4 regions of the Allobosea spartocytisi genome follow, and region 2 is predicted to be linked to each of the others. Evidence: predicted binding sites of a transcription regulator. Region 2 holds the regulator's gene; each other region holds the start of a gene.
The links. Region 2 encodes LexA, which represses DNA repair genes until DNA is damaged. Its sites were predicted from a motif close to TGTTCNNNNTGTGTTCNG; they were not measured.
Positions count from the first base shown of each region.

Region 1: the regulator LexA is predicted to act here: its motif matches at 1,902-1,919, upstream of IED13_RS09005 (ATP-dependent helicase).
Region 3: the regulator LexA is predicted to act here: its motif matches at 2,049-2,066, upstream of IED13_RS14320 (DNA recombination protein RmuC).
Region 4: the regulator LexA is predicted to act here: its motif matches at 2,533-2,550, upstream of IED13_RS04595 (2'-5' RNA ligase family protein).

Region 1 is NZ_JACXWY010000004.1:311,082-315,276, reverse strand. Features, by position in the region: gene msrB (peptide-methionine (R)-S-oxide reductase MsrB) at 1-82, shown strand, start outside; gene IED13_RS09010 (acyl-CoA dehydrogenase family protein) at 172-1,818, opposite strand; gene IED13_RS09005 (ATP-dependent helicase) at 1,934-4,195, shown strand, end outside.
Region 2 is NZ_JACXWY010000023.1:34,046-38,240, reverse strand. Features, by position in the region: gene IED13_RS24225 (ComEC/Rec2 family competence protein) at 1-1,279, shown strand, start outside; gene lexA (transcriptional repressor LexA) at 1,273-1,983, opposite strand; gene IED13_RS24215 (molybdopterin molybdotransferase MoeA) at 2,066-3,277, opposite strand; gene moaC (cyclic pyranopterin monophosphate synthase MoaC) at 3,279-3,761, opposite strand; gene trpC (indole-3-glycerol phosphate synthase TrpC) at 3,758-4,195, opposite strand, start outside.
Region 3 is NZ_JACXWY010000007.1:298,916-303,110, forward strand. Features, by position in the region: gene truA (tRNA pseudouridine(38-40) synthase TruA) at 1-263, opposite strand, end outside; gene fmt (methionyl-tRNA formyltransferase) at 338-1,267, opposite strand; gene def (peptide deformylase) at 1,448-1,984, opposite strand; gene IED13_RS14320 (DNA recombination protein RmuC) at 2,098-3,282, shown strand; partial or broken gene IED13_RS14325 (MCP four helix bundle domain-containing protein) at 3,649-4,195, shown strand, end outside.
Region 4 is NZ_JACXWY010000002.1:373,585-377,779, forward strand. Features, by position in the region: gene IED13_RS04575 (TetR/AcrR family transcriptional regulator) at 1-57, shown strand, start outside; gene IED13_RS04580 (oxidoreductase) at 107-1,024, shown strand; gene IED13_RS04585 (methyltransferase family protein) at 1,177-1,860, opposite strand; gene IED13_RS04590 (GbsR/MarR family transcriptional regulator) at 1,928-2,353, opposite strand; gene IED13_RS04595 (2'-5' RNA ligase family protein) at 2,553-3,149, shown strand; gene IED13_RS04600 (glutathione S-transferase N-terminal domain-containing protein) at 3,264-3,971, shown strand; gene IED13_RS04605 (ArsC family reductase) at 3,984-4,195, shown strand, end outside.

The sequences.
Region 1 (4,195 bases), on a different contig from region 2:
TTTCCCGGACGGCCCGCCCCCGACCGGCCTGCGCTACTGCATCAATGGCGAGGCGATGACGTTCGAGCCGGAAGCAGCTTGAGGCATTCGCGTCATGCCCGGGCTTGACCCGAGCATCTCGTGACGGAAAAGCGATGAAGAGATGCCCGGGTCAAGCCCGGGCATGACGTTTCAAGCAGCCGGTACCGCCCGCCGCGCCAGCGCCGCAGCGTCGACGCCCGGCGGCAGATCGCCGAACTGTCCCGACCAGCCACCATCCAGCCGCGTCGCGATGAAGGCATCCGCCACCGCGGCCGGCGCGAAACGCAACAGCAACGAGCCCTGCAGCATCAACGCCAGCTTCTCGGTCAATCGCCGCGCCTGCCCCTCATTGCGCATCATCTCCGGCAACTCGCCTTCCAGCCGTTTTAAAGCCGCATCGTAGCCCCGGTCCGCGCCCGCAGCCGCCATCAACTCCGCCCGCAATACATCGACAGCGCCCTCCTCGCGCGCCAGCGAACGCAGCACGTCCAGGCAGATGACATTGCCCGAGCCCTCCCAGATCGCGTTGAGCGGCGCCTCCCTGTAGAGCCGCGCCATCGGATTCTCCTCGATGAAGCCGTTGCCGCCATGGCATTCCAGCGCCTCGGTGACGACGGCCGGCGCGCGCCGCGTGATCCAGTATTTCGCGATCGGCGCCCCGACCCGCGCCAGCAGGCGCTCGCTCGGGGACTCATCTTGCCGGTCGAGCGCCGCGAACAGCCGGAAGGCGAGCCAGGCCGCGGCTTCCGCCTCGATGGCAATGTCGGCGAGCACGTTCTGCATGATCGGCTGGTCGATCAACGCCTTCTGGAAGGCGCGGCGATGCTGCGCGTGATGCGCCGCCAGCGAGACCGCCATCCGCATCAATCCGGACGACGCCGCCGCGATGTCGAGCCGCGAATTGTGGTTCATCGACAGGCCCGTGCGGATGCCCCGACCCGGCTTGCCGATGAGATGGCCGATCGCGCCCCTGAACTCGACCTCGGAGGAAGCATTCGAGCGGTTGCCGACCTTGTCCTTCAAGCGTTGGATCGCGACGCCGTTGCGCGATCCGTCCGGCAGCCAGCCCGGCACGACAAAGCAGGAAATGCCCTCGCCCGTGCGCGCCAGCGTCAGGAACACGTCCGAATGCGGCACCGAGAAGAACCATTTCCGTCCATGCAGCGACCATGTGCCGTCGCGATTATCCTCCGCATGCGTCTGCGTCTGCCGCAGATCCGAGCCGCCCTGCGTCTCCGTCATCGCCGTGCCGACGGTCGCGCCCGTCTTCAGATGCGCCGGCCCCTGCCGCGGATCGTAGCGGTTCGACGTGACGAGCACCCCCCACTGCGCCCACCGCCCCGCATCCTGCTTCAGCACCGGCACGGCGGCATAGGTCATGCTGATCGGGCAGCAGATGCCGCTCTCGGCCCCGTACCAGAGATATTGCAGGGCCGCCCGAGCCACTTGCGCACCAGGCTCCGGCCGGTTCCAGGCGAGCGCGTGCGTCTCCTGCCCGATGGCGAGCCCCATCAATTCGTGCCAGGCCGGGTGGAAGGCGATCTCGTCGATCCGGTTGCCGAAGCGATCGAAGGCCCGGAGTTCCGGCGTGTAACGATTGGCGAGATAGGCCAGCTCCTGCACCCGCGCCGAGCCCACGGTCCGCCCCGCTTCGTGCAGCCGCTCGCGCGCCCAATCGGCCCCGAAGGCCGAGACGATCCCAGGCAGCACCGGATCGGCGGCGAAGGCATCGTACTCGGCCAGCGCCGGCACCTGATTGCTGACCTCCCAGCTTTCCGCTCCGCCCTGTCCGGTCATTGCTGCCACCTCCCTGTGGAACAGGATATAAAATGATCGCTCCGGCAGGGCGCAATCCTGACATCGACGCCCTATATTCGCCGGAGAACGAATCACGCACGAGCAGCTTAGACCCTTGTCCGAGACCGACGCCTTTTCCGCTCCCCTGCCCCGCCCCGGCGGGCTGGCCGCGCGCGCCGCGGCACAGCCTGCGGCCGGCTATCTCGCGGGGCTGAACCCGGAGCAGCGCCAGGCGGTCGAGGCGACGGAGGGCCCGGTGCTCGTGCTCGCCGGCGCCGGCACCGGCAAGACGCGCGTGCTGACCACCCGCATCGGCCATCTGATCTCGACCAGCCGCGCCTATCCGTCCCAGATCCTCGCCGTCACCTTCACCAACAAGGCGGCGCGCGAGATGAAGGAGCGCGTCGCCCATCTCGTCGGCCCCGTCGCCGAGGGCATGCCCTGGCTCGGCACCTTCCACTCGATCTCGGCCAAGCTCCTGCGCCGCCATGCCGAACTGCTCGACCTGCGCAGCGACTTCACCATCCTCGACACCGACGACCAGATCCGCCTGATGAAGCAGGTGATCCAGGCCGAGGGAATCGACGAGAAGCGCTGGCCCGGCCGCATGCTGGCGGGCTTCATCGATAGCTGGAAGAACCGTGGCCTCTCCCCCAAGGACGTTCCCGCAGGCGAGGCCGCCGTCTTCGCCAACGGCAAGGGCGGCAAGCTCTACGCCGCCTATCAGGAGCGCCTGACCGCATTGAACGCCGTCGATTTCGGCGATCTGCTGCTGCACTGCCTGACGCTGTTCCGCGACTATCCGGACGTGCTCCAGACCTATCACGACCGCTTCCGCTATATCCTTGTCGACGAGTACCAGGACACCAACACGGCGCAGTATCTCTGGCTGCGCCTGCTGGCCCAGGGCCGCCGCAACATCTGCTGCGTCGGCGACGACGACCAGTCGATCTATGGCTGGCGCGGCGCCGAAGTCGACAACATCCTGCGTTTCGAGCACGATTTTCCGGGTGCGACCGTGATCCGGCTGGAGCGCAACTACCGCTCGACCGGCCATATCCTCGCCACCGCCTCCAAGCTGATCGCCCGCAACGAAGGCCGTCTCGGCAAGACCTTGCGTACCGAGGATGCACTCGGCGAGAAGGTCACCATCACCGGCGCCTGGGACAGCCAGGAGGAGGCCCGCCTGATCTCCGACGAGATCGAGGCGATGCAATCGAAGAAGCACAACCTCGCCGAGGTCGCGGTGCTCGTGCGCATCTCCGCCCAGATGCGCGAGATCGAGGAGCGCTTCGTCCAGGCCGGCGTGCCCTATCGCGTCATCGGCGGCCCGCGCTTCTACGAGCGCGCCGAAATCCGCGACGCGCTCGCCTATCTGCGCTGCGTCGTTTCGCCGACCGACGATCTCGCCTTCGAGCGCATCGTCAACGTGCCCAAGCGCGGCCTGGGCGATGCCACCGTCCAGCTTCTGCACAACCATGCCCGCGCCACCGGCTTCTCGCTGATGCAATCGGCCCGCGCCGCGGTCGAGAGCGACGAGTTGAAGCCCAAGGCCCGCACGGCGCTGCGCGAGCTGGTCGATGCCTTCGGCCGCTGGTCCGCCCGCGCCGAGCATATGCCGCAGGGCGAGCTCGCCGAGCTGGTTCTGGAGGAATCCGGCTATACCGAGATGTGGAAGAAGGACCGCTCGGCCGACGCCGCCGGGCGGCTGGAAAACCTCAAGGAACTCGTGCGCTCGCTCGACGAATTCCCCGACCTGCCGGCCTTCCTCGAACACGTCTCGCTGGTCATGGACGTCGGAGACGGCGAGGCCGAGGCGCGCGTCTCGATCATGACGCTGCATGCCGCCAAGGGACTGGAATTCGACACGGTCTTCCTGCCCGGCTGGGAGGAAGGGCTGTTCCCGAACCAGCGCGCGCTCGACGAGAGCGGCCGCGCCGGGCTGGAAGAAGAGCGCCGCCTCGCCCATGTCGGCCTCACCCGCGCCCGCAAGAAGCTGAAGCTCTATTTCGCCTCGAACCGCCGCATCCACGGCCTCTGGCAGACCAGCTTGCCCTCGCGCTTCATCGACGAATTGCCGGAGGAGCATGTCGAGGTCGAGCAGGCCCCGACCAGCTATTCGCAGGGCGGCTACGGCGCCTCGCGTTTCGACCGGATGGAAAGCTTTGGCTCCAGCTACAACACGCCGGGCTGGCAGCGCGCGCAAGAGAACCGAGCGAAGAACAGCGGCGGCGGCAGCGGCTTCTCGGAAAGCGGTCGCGGCTTTGGCTCGGGCGGCTTCGGCGGCTCGTCGCGCCAGCGCGGTCCACTGCTGATCGAGGGCGAGCTGACGGCGAAATCATCCGGCGAATCCGCCTATGGCGAGGGCGCCCGCGTC
Region 2 (4,195 bases):
GCCGGTGAAGAAGATCGCGGCGATCGCGGCGATGATCGGCGCCACCGCCTATTGCATCTTCTCCGGCAGCGACGTCGCGACGGAACGTTCGCTCATCATGACGCTGGTCATGCTCGGCGCGATCCTCGTCGACCGGGCGGCGCTCAGCATGCGCAATCTCGCGCTCGCCGCGATCATCGTGCTGCTGCGCGAGCCCGAGGCCCTGCTCGGCCCGAGCTTCCAGATGTCCTTCGGTGCGGTCGCGGCGCTGGTCGCTTTCGCCGAGCGCTGGGAGAAGCGCGACCGGTCGAAGCCGCCGACGGCCTTGCCCTGGCCCTTGGGCACGCTCTGGACGGCCTCGCTCGGCATCGTGGTGACGACGCTCCTCGCCACGGCCGCGACGGCGCCCTTCGGCGCCTATCATTTCCAGACTTTCAATCCCTTCGGCCTGCTCGGCAATGCCATGGCGCTGCCCTTCGTCTCGCTCTTCGTGATGCCGGCGGCGGTGTTCGGCGTGCTGGCCTACCCCTTCGGTCTGGACTGGCCGGCCTGGGCGCTGATGGGGCTCGCTTCCGACATCGTGTTGAAAGTCGCGCATTGGGTCGCCACCATCGACCATTCGACCGTGACGGTGGTGGCATTCGGCCAGGCCGTGCTGCTCTCCTTTGCCGCTTCGCTGCTCTGGATCACGCTCTGGACCACGGGGCTGCGCTGGCTGGCGGCGCTGCCGCTCATCTTCGGCGTCGCCTTCGCCGCGAAGCCGGAGCGGCCCGAGATCCTGATCGAGCGTGACGGCTCCGGCATCGCCGTGCGCGGCAGCGACGGCCGCCTCGCCATCGCCGGCCGGCCGAGCCGCTTCGTCCTGCAGCAATGGCTCGCTTCCGATGGCGACAGCCGCGCGCCGGACGACGCGACCCTGCGTGCCGGCATCGCCTGCGACGCCAATGCCTGCATCGTCCGAACCGCCGACGGGCGCAGCATCTCCTATGCCCGGGATCGGATCGCCATCATCGAGGATTGCCGCCGCGCCGATCTCGTCGTCACCAACATTCCCTGGAGCGCGCCTTGCGAGGCCAGGCTCGTCGATCGGATGGCGCTGTCGCGGGACGGTGCAACCTCGCTCTACCGCGCCGCCTTCGGCTGGCGCAGCCATTCCTCGGAAAACGCCGTCGCAGACCGGCCCTGGAGCCGCCGCAAGCCTTCCGAAGCCGCAGCTCGGCCCAGCGCGCCGGCCCCCGCTGCGACACGGGCCTCTGCTGCTCCGGAGGTCGCGTCGGACGAGGCCGAGTTCGCTCAGTAGCGGCGCAGCAGGTTGACCAGCCGGCCCTGGATCTTGACGCGGTCGGGGCCCAGCACGCGTGTCTCATAGGCCGGATTGGCGGCTTCGAGCGCGATCGAGGAGCCACGCCGGCGCAGACGCTTCAGCGTCGCCTCCTCCTCGTCGATCAGCGCAACGATGATGTCGCCGGTGTTTGCCGTGTCCTGCTTGCGGATGATCACGGTGTCGCCGTCGAGGATGCCGGCCTCGACCATCGAATCGCCGCGCACCTCGAGCGCATAATGCTCGCCCGAACCGAGCATGTCGGGCGGCAGCGAAACCGTATGGCTGCGGCTCTGGATCGCCGAGATCGGCGTGCCGGCGGCGATGCGGCCCATGACGGGAATCGCGACCGGGGAACGGGCGTCGTCATCGGCCGGGGCAGGGCGCGGCTTGGCGAGGGAGGGCTGCGAGCCGAGGCCGCCCTGTACGACGGCCGGGTTGAAGCGTCGCGGCTGCGGGCCAGCGAGCCCGTCCGGCATCTTGATGACTTCGAGGGCCCGCGCCCGATTGGGCAGGCGGCGGATGAAACCGCGCTCTTCCAGCGCCATGATCAGCCGGTGGATGCCGGATTTCGAGCGCAGGTCGAGCGCATCCTTCATCTCGTCGAAGGAAGGGGGCACGCCGCTTTCGCGCAAGCGTTCCTGGATGAAGCGCAGGAGTTCGTGTTGCTTGCGTGTCAGCATGGTCCCCGCCGGTGCCCGCGATACAGATTCGAAACAAAGCCAGAACACTATAACTGTTCGCCTTGTGTTCCGCAAGCGACTGCTACCGCAGCGGCAGAATGCGGCAGATATCGCCTTTGTGAGCCGGCTCTGCATGCGCCGGCCGGATCGTCAGGGCCTTGGCGCGCGCCAAGGTGCCCAGCATCGAGGAATCCTGCCTGTCGAAGGGCGTCACCATCCAGCCGGCCGGCGTCAGGGCAAGATCCGAGCGAAGATAGTCCTCGCGCTCATCATTAGCCGGCATATCTTTTCCGAGAATCGCCGGAATGCTGCGGTCACGATCCGGATCGGCCATGCCCAGCAGCGCCTCGATCAGCGGCAGCAGGAAGAGATGGCCGCAGACGATCGACGAGACCGGATTGCCGGGCAGCCCGAGCACCACCATGCGGCCAAGCCGGCCGGTCATCATCGGCTTGCCCGGCCGCATCGCGATCTTCCAGAAACCGAGGCTCATGCCGGCCCGCTTCAGCGCCTCCTGCACGAGGTCGTGATCGCCGACGGAGGCGCCGCCGAGGGTGATCAGGACGTCGGCTTCCGCGGCCTGGGCGGCGGCGATCCGCGCCGCGAGGTCGTCGTGATCGTCGCGGGCGATGCCGAGGTCGAGCGCCTCGCCGCCGGCCTTTTCCACCAGTGCCATCAGCGAGAAGGAGTTCGAGGCGACGATCTGGTCCGGCCCGGTCGGCTCGCCCGGCGCCACCAATTCGTCGCCGGTGGCGAGGATGGCGACGCGCGGCTTGCAGCGTACCGGCAATTGCGGATGCCCCATCGCGGCGGCGAGGCCAAGCGCGGCGCTGTCGAGCACGCGCCCAGCCGTCAATGGCACGTCGCCGTGACGGAAATCGAGCCCGGCCGCCCTGACGAACTGGCCCTTATGGGCCGGCACGCGCACCGTGATGGTTTCGCTGCCGACGCCATCGGCATTCTCCTGCATGAGGACGCTGTCTGCGCCCTCCGGCATCGGCGCGCCGGTGAAGATCCGCACAGCCTCGCCCGGGCGGACGCTGCCGTCGAAACGCCGCCCCGCCGCGGATTCGCCGATCACGCGGAGTTGCTTGCCGGCTTCCATGTCGGCGGCGCGGACGGCATAGCCGTCCATGGCGGAGTTGGCGAAAGGCGGTTGGGTGCGCAGCGCCTTCACATCGGCCGCGAGCACGCGCCAGGCGCAGCGCGCCAGGGGCAGCATCTCGCTGCCCGTCGGCCCCGGAACGCTGTCGAGCAGGGCCTTGAGCGCGACGGGAACCGGGGTGAGAGCCATGTCAGAGCGCCTTGGCGTCGTAATCGCCGGATTGTCCGCCGGATTTGTGCAGCAGGCGGATGCCTTCGATCCGCATCGCCCGGTCGACGGCCTTGACCATGTCGTAGACGGTCAGGCAGGCGACGGAGACGGCGGTCAGCGCCTCCATCTCGACGCCGGTCTGCCCCTTCATCTTGACCTCGGCGCGGACGCGCACGCCGGGCAGGGCCTCGTCCAGTTCGAGATCGACAGCGATCTTGCTCAGCAGCAGCGGGTGGCAGAGCGGGATCAGTTCATGGGTGCGCTTGGCCGCCATGATGCCGGCGAGCCGGGCTGTGCCGAGCACATCGCCTTTCTTGGCGTTGCCGTCGCGCACGATCGCGATGGTTTCAGGCGCCATCACGACGCAGCCTTCGGCGACGGCGATGCGGCCGGTCTCGGCCTTGTCGCCGACATCGACCATATGCGCGGCGCCTTGCGCGTCGAGATGGCTGAGCCGGCTCACGCCGCGTTCTCGCGCGCCTTGCCGGTGAGCAGCAGCGCGGTCGCGGCCGCGACATCGGCCTGTCGCATCAGGCTTTCACCGACGAGGAATGTTTCGACGCCGACCTTGCCGAGACGCTGAATGTCGGCGTGGGTGAAGATGCCGCTCTCGCTGATGACGATGCGGTCGGACGGCACGCGCGGCGCCAGCCGCTCGGTCACGGCGAGATCGACGTTGAAGCTGCGCAGGTCGCGGTTGTTGATGCCGAGCAGCCGGCTTTCGAGCTTGAGCGCCCGGTCGAGCTCGGCATCGTCATGGATCTCGACGAGGACATCCATGCCGAGTTCGCGCGCCGTGTCGTTGAGCACCCGGGCGGTGGCGTCGTCGACGCCGGCCATGATGATCAGGATGCAATCGGCGCCCCAGGCGCGGGCCTCGAAGACCTGATAGGGGTC
Region 3 (4,195 bases), on a different contig from region 2:
GGCACCCGCGCCTTCAGCCGGGCGTTGGTGGCGTCGCGCACGACATCGGTGCGCCAGTCCTTGTCGAGATCGACATGGGCGACCTGATGGGTGGCGTGGACGCCGGCATCGGTGCGCCCGGCGCAATGCAGGCGCACGGCATGGCCGCAAAAAGCCTCCACCGCCTCCTCGACGCTCTGCTGCACGGACGGGTCGCTCGCCTGGCGCTGCCAGCCCGAGAACGGCGTGCCGTCATATTCGATGACGAGCTTGTAGCGCGGCATCAGAGCCGGTTACCCAACCGGAGGTCCGCGTCAGCGAACAGTGCGAAGCGGTTTTCGGACAATGGCCTGCTCATTTAAAGCTTGTCGCCGGCCCCGAGCCGGGCGCCGCGCAGGAATTCCGCCCCGCTCATCGGCGCCTTGCCGGCGCGCTGGACCTGAAGGAGCTTCACCGCCCCTTCCGCGCAGGCGACCGTGCCCTCGTCGTCGAGCAGCGTGCCGGGCTCGGCCGCGCCGCCGGCGAGCGCCGAGCGGAGCACCTTGAGACGCTCCGGCCCCTTGCCGAGATCGATCTCGGCAAAGGCGCCCGGAAAGGGCGACAGGCCGCGCACGAGGTCGTGCACCTGCCGGGCCGGCCGGCTCCAGCTCAGCCTCGCCTCGGCATTGGCGATCTTGGCGGCGTAGGTCACGCCCTCCTCCGGCTGCGGCGTGAACTGCAGCCCGCCGCGCCCGAGCGCCGCGAGCGCCCGCACCATCAAGTCGGCGCCGAGGCGGCTGAGCCCATCGTGCAATTCGCCGGCCGTCATGTCGGGGCCGATGGCGAGCGTCTCGACCATGCCGACCGGGCCGGTGTCGAGCCCGGCCTCCATCTTCATCACGCAGACGCCGCTCTCGGCATCGCCGGCCATGATGGCGCGCTGGATCGGCGCGGCGCCGCGCCAGCGCGGCAGCAGCGAGGCATGGAGGTTGAGGCAACCCAGTTCCGGCAGATCGAGGATCGCCTGGGGCAGGATCATGCCATAGGCGACGACGACCGCGACATCGGCTTCATGCGAGGCGATCAGCTCGGCCTGCTCGGCCGTTTTCAGGGTCGCGGGCGTGAAGACCGGAATGCCGAAGCGCTCCGCTGCCCTGTGCACCGGCGAGGGCCGCAGCTCCAGCCCACGACCGGCCTGGGCCGGAGCACGGGTGTAGCAGGAGACGACCTCATGCCCCTGCCCGACGATCTCGGTCAGGACCGGCACGGCGAAATCGGGCGTGCCCATGAAGATGACGCGCAAGCTCATACGCTCGACCTTACCTTAAAATCTTCCCCGTCATTCCGGGCATAGCCCCCGGGTCCGATCTTCGATCGGCCCAAGGATAAACTCCGCGGAGAGCCGGAATCCATGCCGGCGCGCCGGAGTCCTTCGATGGATTCCGGATCGGCGCCGCTTCGCGGCTCGTCCGGAATGACGCAGCAGTGATTATGCCGCTGAGCGCTTGGCGGCTTTGGCGAATTTCTTGGTCACACGCTCGCGCTTCAGCCGCGAGAGATGATCGATGAAGAGCACACCGTTGAGATGATCGATCTCGTGCTGCAGGCAGGTGGCGAGAAGGCCATCCGCCGCGATCTCGTGAGTCTTGCCGTCGAGATCCATGTAGCGAACCTTGACCTCGGCCGGGCGCTCGACCTCCTCGTAATATTCGGGGATCGAAAGGCAGCCCTCTTCATACACATTGGTCTCTTCCGAGAACCAGGTGACCTCCGGGTTGATGAAGACCTGCGGCTTCCTCGGTTCCGGCTCCTCGCCCTCCTTCGCCTCCGGCTTCGACAGATCCATCGTCACGACGCGCAACGGCACGCCGATCTGGATCGCGGCGAGACCGATGCCCGGCGCGTCGTACATGGTCTCGAACATGTCCGCGACCAGCGCCTTGATTTCCGGCGTGACGGCCTCGACCGGCTTCGAGGCAAGGCGAAGCTGGGCGTCGGGCAGGATGACGAGCGGACGAATGGACATGTGGTTCCGAGAGAAAAGGGCTGTTGAGCCCGGGACATAAGCATTTGTGGGCGGGCGGTCAAACCGTTCCGCTTTCGTTCGCCATCTCCAGCCGAATCGGCTAGGCTTCCCGCATGAACGCGATCGCCTTCACCTTGCTGGAACGCCCCGTGACCTGGGCGGAGGCCGCACTCGGCTTCGGCGGGTTGAGTCTCGCATTGCTGCTGATGACGGCTTTGGCGGCCTGGCGCGGCGGCAGAAGCCGCGCGATCGAGGCTGCGATGGCCGCCGAACGCGCCCGCGAGATGGACGACAAGGTCGCGGAGATGAACCGGCAGCAGGCCGAGCTCGCCGGCCGGATGCAGTCGATGGCCGAGATCCTCTCGACCCGACAGGGCGACCTCGCAAGGTTGATGGCCGAGCGGATGGACGGCCTCGGCCAAAAGGTCGGCCAGGGACTCGAGCAGAGCGTCCGCCAGACCACCGAAAGCCTCGGCAAGCTGCAGGAGCGGCTGGCGGTGATCGACAGCGCGCAGAAGAACCTGACCGACCTCACCTCGGAAGTGGTGACGCTGAAGGACGTGCTCTCCAACAAGCAGGCGCGCGGCGCCTATGGCCAGGGCCGGATGGAAGCGATCATCCGCGACGGTCTGCCCGCCGCCTTCTTCGCCTTCCAGCCGCAGCTCTCGAACGGACGCCGGCCCGACTGCCTCGTCACGCTGCCGGGTGACGGGCGCGGCCTCGTGATCGATGCCAAGTTCCCGCTGGAGAGCTTCACGATGCTGCGCGAGGCGCGTGGCGAGGATGCGAAGAAGATCGCGGGCCAGCGCGTCCGCAGCGATGTCGGCGTGCATGTGAAGGACATCGCCGAGCGCTATTTCCTGCCCGGCGAGACGCAGGACATCGCGCTGCTCTTCGTGCCGTCGGAATCGATCTATGCCGATCTGCACGAATATTTCGACGATGTCGTGCAGCGGGCGCACCGGGCCCGCGTGATGATCGTCTCGCCCTCGCTGCTGGCGCTGGCGATCCAGCTCATGCAGTCGCTGGTGCGCGATGCGCGGATGCGCGAGGAGGCGCAGGTCATCCAGACCGAGGTCGGCAAGCTGCTCGACGATGTCAGGCGCCTCGGCGAGCGCGTCGACAAGCTCGACACGCATTTCCGGCAGGCGCAGGAGGATGTCGGCCAGATCAAGACCTCGGCCGGCAAGGTCACCAGCCGCGCCGAGAGGATCGGCGCGCTCGATTTCGACGACGAGAAGAGCGAGCCGAAGCTGCCCTTCGCCAAGGGGCTCGAACTGAAGCGGGCCGCGGAGTAGCGCGCTCCTTGCCTGGCAGGGCGGATCCGGCCGACGACGCTAAAGGACCCCAAAGTCAACGCGCCGCCTGCCCCGGATGTCCGCCGAAGGCGAGACAGAGGCCCGCCTACACAACCTGAACGCTCATTCCCAACGTGAATACGCGTATTTGCAAGTAAACGTCGTCACTTTTCCGAAGGGGACATTAGAACAGCCTTAAACTTTATCTGAAAGATCTGGGGCACCGAGAACTCTCAATACAGTCGAGCGCCATGACGCGACCGGGGTATCGCCGATCCATGCCTGGACCATAGGCATCTTTGCGGACCTTCCATCATCGGCACTCCATTGAATGAGCGACGTCTTCCCAGAAGGTCCGTCATGACAATGAGCATCAAGACAAAGCTGGCGGCCGCGCTGGTCGCCCTGGCCCTGTGCGTCCTCGCCATCGGCGCCTGCGGCTATCTGGCCTTGCGATCCGTGACGGAGCGTGTCGACAACGTCGTCCAGAACAATGTCATGCCGATGGAACAGTTGCGTTCCGTCAGCGACATGTATGCCGTCAACGTCGTCGACACGATCTGGAAGGCGCAGAGCAACCAGGTCACCTGGACCAATGCGCTCAAGAGCGTCCAGGACGCGGTCGGGACCATCGACAAGAGCTGGAAGGCCTATCTGCCCAGCATCACCGAGTCCGATGAGAGGCAGCTTGCGGATCAGGCCGCGGCGCTGATGAAGACCGGCGATGTCGCCATCGCCAAGGTCATCGCCATCCTGAAGGATCGTGACGACAGCGCTCTTCGCCTGTTCTCTTCGGACGAACTCTACAAGGCGATGGACCCGATCACGAAAAAGCTCGGCGAGTTGGCCGCGTTGCAGCTCAAGCAGGCGCGCGAGCAGGGAGCACAGGCCCAGTCGACGGCCCATGCCGCGG
Region 4 (4,195 bases), on a different contig from region 2:
AGTGACGCCATCCGGCAGGCCGGGTTCGACCTGTTCTGGAAGGGGTCCGCCGCTTAAATTTTAACTCATAAATGAGTATGTAGTCACTCATAGACAGGGATCGAAAGTGTCGAATAGTAAGGGTTTCACCGAAGCCAACGTCCCCGAACAAACGGGAAAAAGCTTCATCGTCACAGGCGCCAACGCCGGCGTAGGATTTGAAATCGCGCGGGTGCTTGCCGCCAGGGGCGCGCGCGTCCTGCTTGGCTGCCGCGAGCAGACTAGGGCGCAGGATGCCATTGCGCGGATCAAGCGGATCACGCCGAATGCGGATCTCATCTGGTTGCCGCTGGACCTCGGTGACCTGGACAGCATTCGCGCCGCAGCCGAGATCGCCGCGAAGGAGTCCCGGATCGATGCGCTCATCAACAATGCCGGGGTCATGAACCCGCCGCTGACGCGCACGAAGCAGGGGTTTGAATCGCAGTTCGGCGTCAATCATCTCGGCGTGTTCGCGCTCACTGCGCTGCTCCTGCCTAAACTTGCGGAGACTCCGGGAGCGCGGGTGGTCGTGACCTCGAGCGTCGCACATCTGAAGGCCAAGATCGACTGGGACGACCTCAACGCCGACAAGAGTTATGTCAAGACCGAGCGCTACGGCGCCAGTAAGTTGGCGAACGCGCTGTTCTTCTTCGAGCTGGATCGTCGCCTGCGTGCGGCGAAGTCGCCCGTCACAGCCATCGGCATTCATCCTGGAGTCGCTGCCACAAGTCTTGGCCGTCACATGGGGCTGATCCAGACCGTCGGCCCAATCGTCGGCCTGTTGCTCAATAGCGCCGACAAGGGCGCGTGGCCGGCACTTCTGGCCGCGACCGGCGAGGTGAAACCCGGAGGCTATTATGGTCCCACCGGCTTTGGCGGAATCCGCGGTGTAGCCGGCGAAGCAAAGCGCGCGCCGCATGCCGAAGATTCAGCGCTCGCGAAGCGGCTGTGGGAAGCATCCATCGCCATGACCGGCATCGATCCAGGCTTGCCGGCCGCGTGACCTCACGAGGCGACAACGGTTAAAATCAACAGCGTGGATTTTTACAGATCCCATGTCGGCTTATTGTTATCCAAGCTAAGAAATTTATATTGAAATCAGATGCTTATGGTCAATCCGAACAGTCTGCTGGGAGTGGCCGCGGGTCAGTCGTCTCACCAGATAAGCGGTATCAGGCGCCAGCGCACGCGGCGCGCGTAATCGTCATAGCCCTCGAGGCCCGTCCGCAGCGCCTGCTCCTCGATGCCGATCCGGATGCCGAACAGGAGGGCGAGGATGGGGACTGTCGCAAGTCCCCACCACGAGCCGAGCACGAGCGACGTGCCGGCGATGTAGAAGAGCGAGCCGAAATACATGGGATGGCGGACGATGGCATAAGGGCCTGTCGAGATGACCGCCTGTCCGCGATCCTTTTGTATTTTCACGACCGGCGCCGCGAAGCTGTTCGTGCGCATGACCCAGTAAACGAAGACCAGCGCCGCCAGAAGAAGGGCGCAACCTGCCCACTGCACGGATGGCGGCATGGTCGACCAGTGCCAGCGCGCCGCATCGGCTGCCATGAAGCCCATGCCTCCGAAGATGAGGAGCAGGATCGGGACGAGAACCAGCTTGTCGGCTAGAGGCTGGTCCTTCTGCATGGGCGACTTCAGGCGTTCTCTAAGGAGCCCGGGATCGATACGCGCCATGATCGTCCCAAACAGGATCGAAAGCGCGACCATCAGGCCGAGATAGAGCCAGCCGCCGGTGTAGGCCATCGTACCTGCGGCGCCGAAGATGATCGCGCCCATGAAGCCGAACCAGACGATCGTCTGGAGGATAAGATTGAGAACGAGACTCATTGCCTGCCTCTCGCGTCGAAGCTGTTGATCCTTCCGCGCGGCATACGCCGCTGCGGGAGTTCGTTTCTCACCGGGGTCGCCGGCCACGCTTCCAGCGGCTCATGGCGTCTTCCATGGCGCCGCGCATCACCCGATAGAAATCGGCCATCTCGTCGAGACGCGCGCTTGCCGTTTTGGACGCGGCGATTTCGGCTCCGGCGTTCAACTGTTCGGCCAAGGCGTCGAGCAGGCGGTTCTGCTGCCGGATCATGACTTCGTAATCGTCTGCCACGGCATAGAGCGCACGCTTTGTCCCGGGCTGACTATGGCGACGCGCCAGCGTGTAACTCTCCAACAGTCGCGCGGCGACGCTTGCACTGCTCTTGCTGATCTCGAGGCCCTCGGTGATCTGGTCGAGGCTGGCGGGGCCGGGGCAGAGAAGCAGATAGCCATAAAGGCGAGCCGCGACGGGCGGCACGCCCCAGGGCGTGAGCAGCCGGGCCACGTCCTCCACGAACCGTTGCTCATCCTTGCTGGGCTTGTTTGATATATTCGGCATATTCCGAATATAGGGGAAATGTGACTGGCGGCAAGCCTCAACAGCGATGCCTCATGACAGTCTTCGAGCGCAAAATCGCGGTGTGCCCCGGTCCCGGGTCCGGGCGGTGCGAGAGGAAAATCACGATTTACGAATGTTCCTGATTTGTTCTAGAATGTCGCCCTCGGCCATTTTTTCGAAGGAGGCGACCATGGAACGGAGTGTCCGGCTGCCCGAACGGGCCCATTATTTCTTCGCGCTTCTGCCCAATCCGATCGCAGCGGCCGCGGCCGACCATATGGCCTGCGCGCTGCGCAATTGGTTCGATCTGTCCGGCAATCCACGCGGTATCGGCAAATACCACGTCACGCTTTGGGGATGGCCTGAACGTCGCGAACCGGATTCGCAGGAACTCGCCTTGATGCACTGCGCGGCGGGACGTGTCAGGCAGGATGGCTTCAAGCTGCGGCTCGACGAAGTCGCGACCTTCGCCCAAGGATCGGAGAAACCGGCGCTCGTCATGACCGGCCAGGACAGCGTGATCGGGGCAGACCGGCTTCACGACGCGTTGGATCGGGAACTGAGGGTAGGCGGCTTTCGGGGCAGGCGCTCTCCCTGCCATCCTCATCTGACGCTGCTCTATGCCCGCTTTCGGACGAAGGCGTTCCGCGTGCGGCCGCTGGGCTGGCGCGTGGCGGACTTCGCCCTGATCCGGAGCGTTCCGCACCAGCCTTATGAAATCCTCGGCCGCTGGCCCCTGGCCAATCGCTGATCGTGCACCATCGCAAACCGGCTTTGCGAAGCTAATGCGGTTGCCCCGTTGCCTTGAGCCCATCCGGCTCTATCGTGCCCGCCCGAAGCTCTCCCGATTCAACCGGAGCACCCGATGGCCGATCTTTCCGCTTTCCCGATCACCAAGCGCTGGCCCGCCAGCCATCCCGACCGCATCCAGCTCTATTCGCTGCCGACGCCCAACGGCGTGAAGGCCTCGATCGCGCTGGAGGAGCTGGAACTGCCCTATGAGCCGCATCTGATCGACATCGGCAAGAACGAGACCTGGGGACCGGAATTCCTCTCGCTTAACCCCAACGGCAAGATCCCGGCGATCATCGACCCCGATGGGCCGGACGGGAAGCCCTTCGGTCTGTGGGAATCCGGCGCGATCCTGCTCTATCTCGCCGAGAAGACCGGCAAGCTCCTGCCGAAGGACCCTGCCGCCCGCTACGAGACCATCCAGTGGGTCTTCTTCCAGATGGCGGCGATCGGGCCGATGTTCGGCCAACTCGGCTTCTTCCATAAATTCGCCGGGCGCGAATATGAGGACAAGCGCCCGCGTGATCGTTACGCGAACGAAAGCAAGCGCCTGCTCGGCGTGCTGGAGGACCGGCTGGGCAGCCGCACCTGGATCATGGGCGACGACTATACCATCGCCGATATTTCCATGCTCGGCTGGGTGCGCAACCTCGTCGGCTTCTATGGCGCCGGCGAACTCGTCGACTATGCCAGCCTGACGCATGTGCCGATCTGGCTGGAACGCTGCCTGTCGCGCCCGGCGGTGCAGCGCGGCCTCGACAGCCCGAAGCGTCCGGCCTGAGGCGCGCTCGGTATGACGACGACGATCTACGGCATCAAGAACTGCGACACGATGAAGAAGGCGCGCGCCTGGCTCGACAGCCACGGCGTCGCTCACGCCTTCCACGACTATAAGGCGAGCGGCATCGACCGCGCCTCGCTGGAAGGCTGGGTGAAGGAGCATGGCTGGGAGACGGTGCTGAACCGTGCCGGAACGACCTTCCGGACCCTGCCGGATGCCGAGAA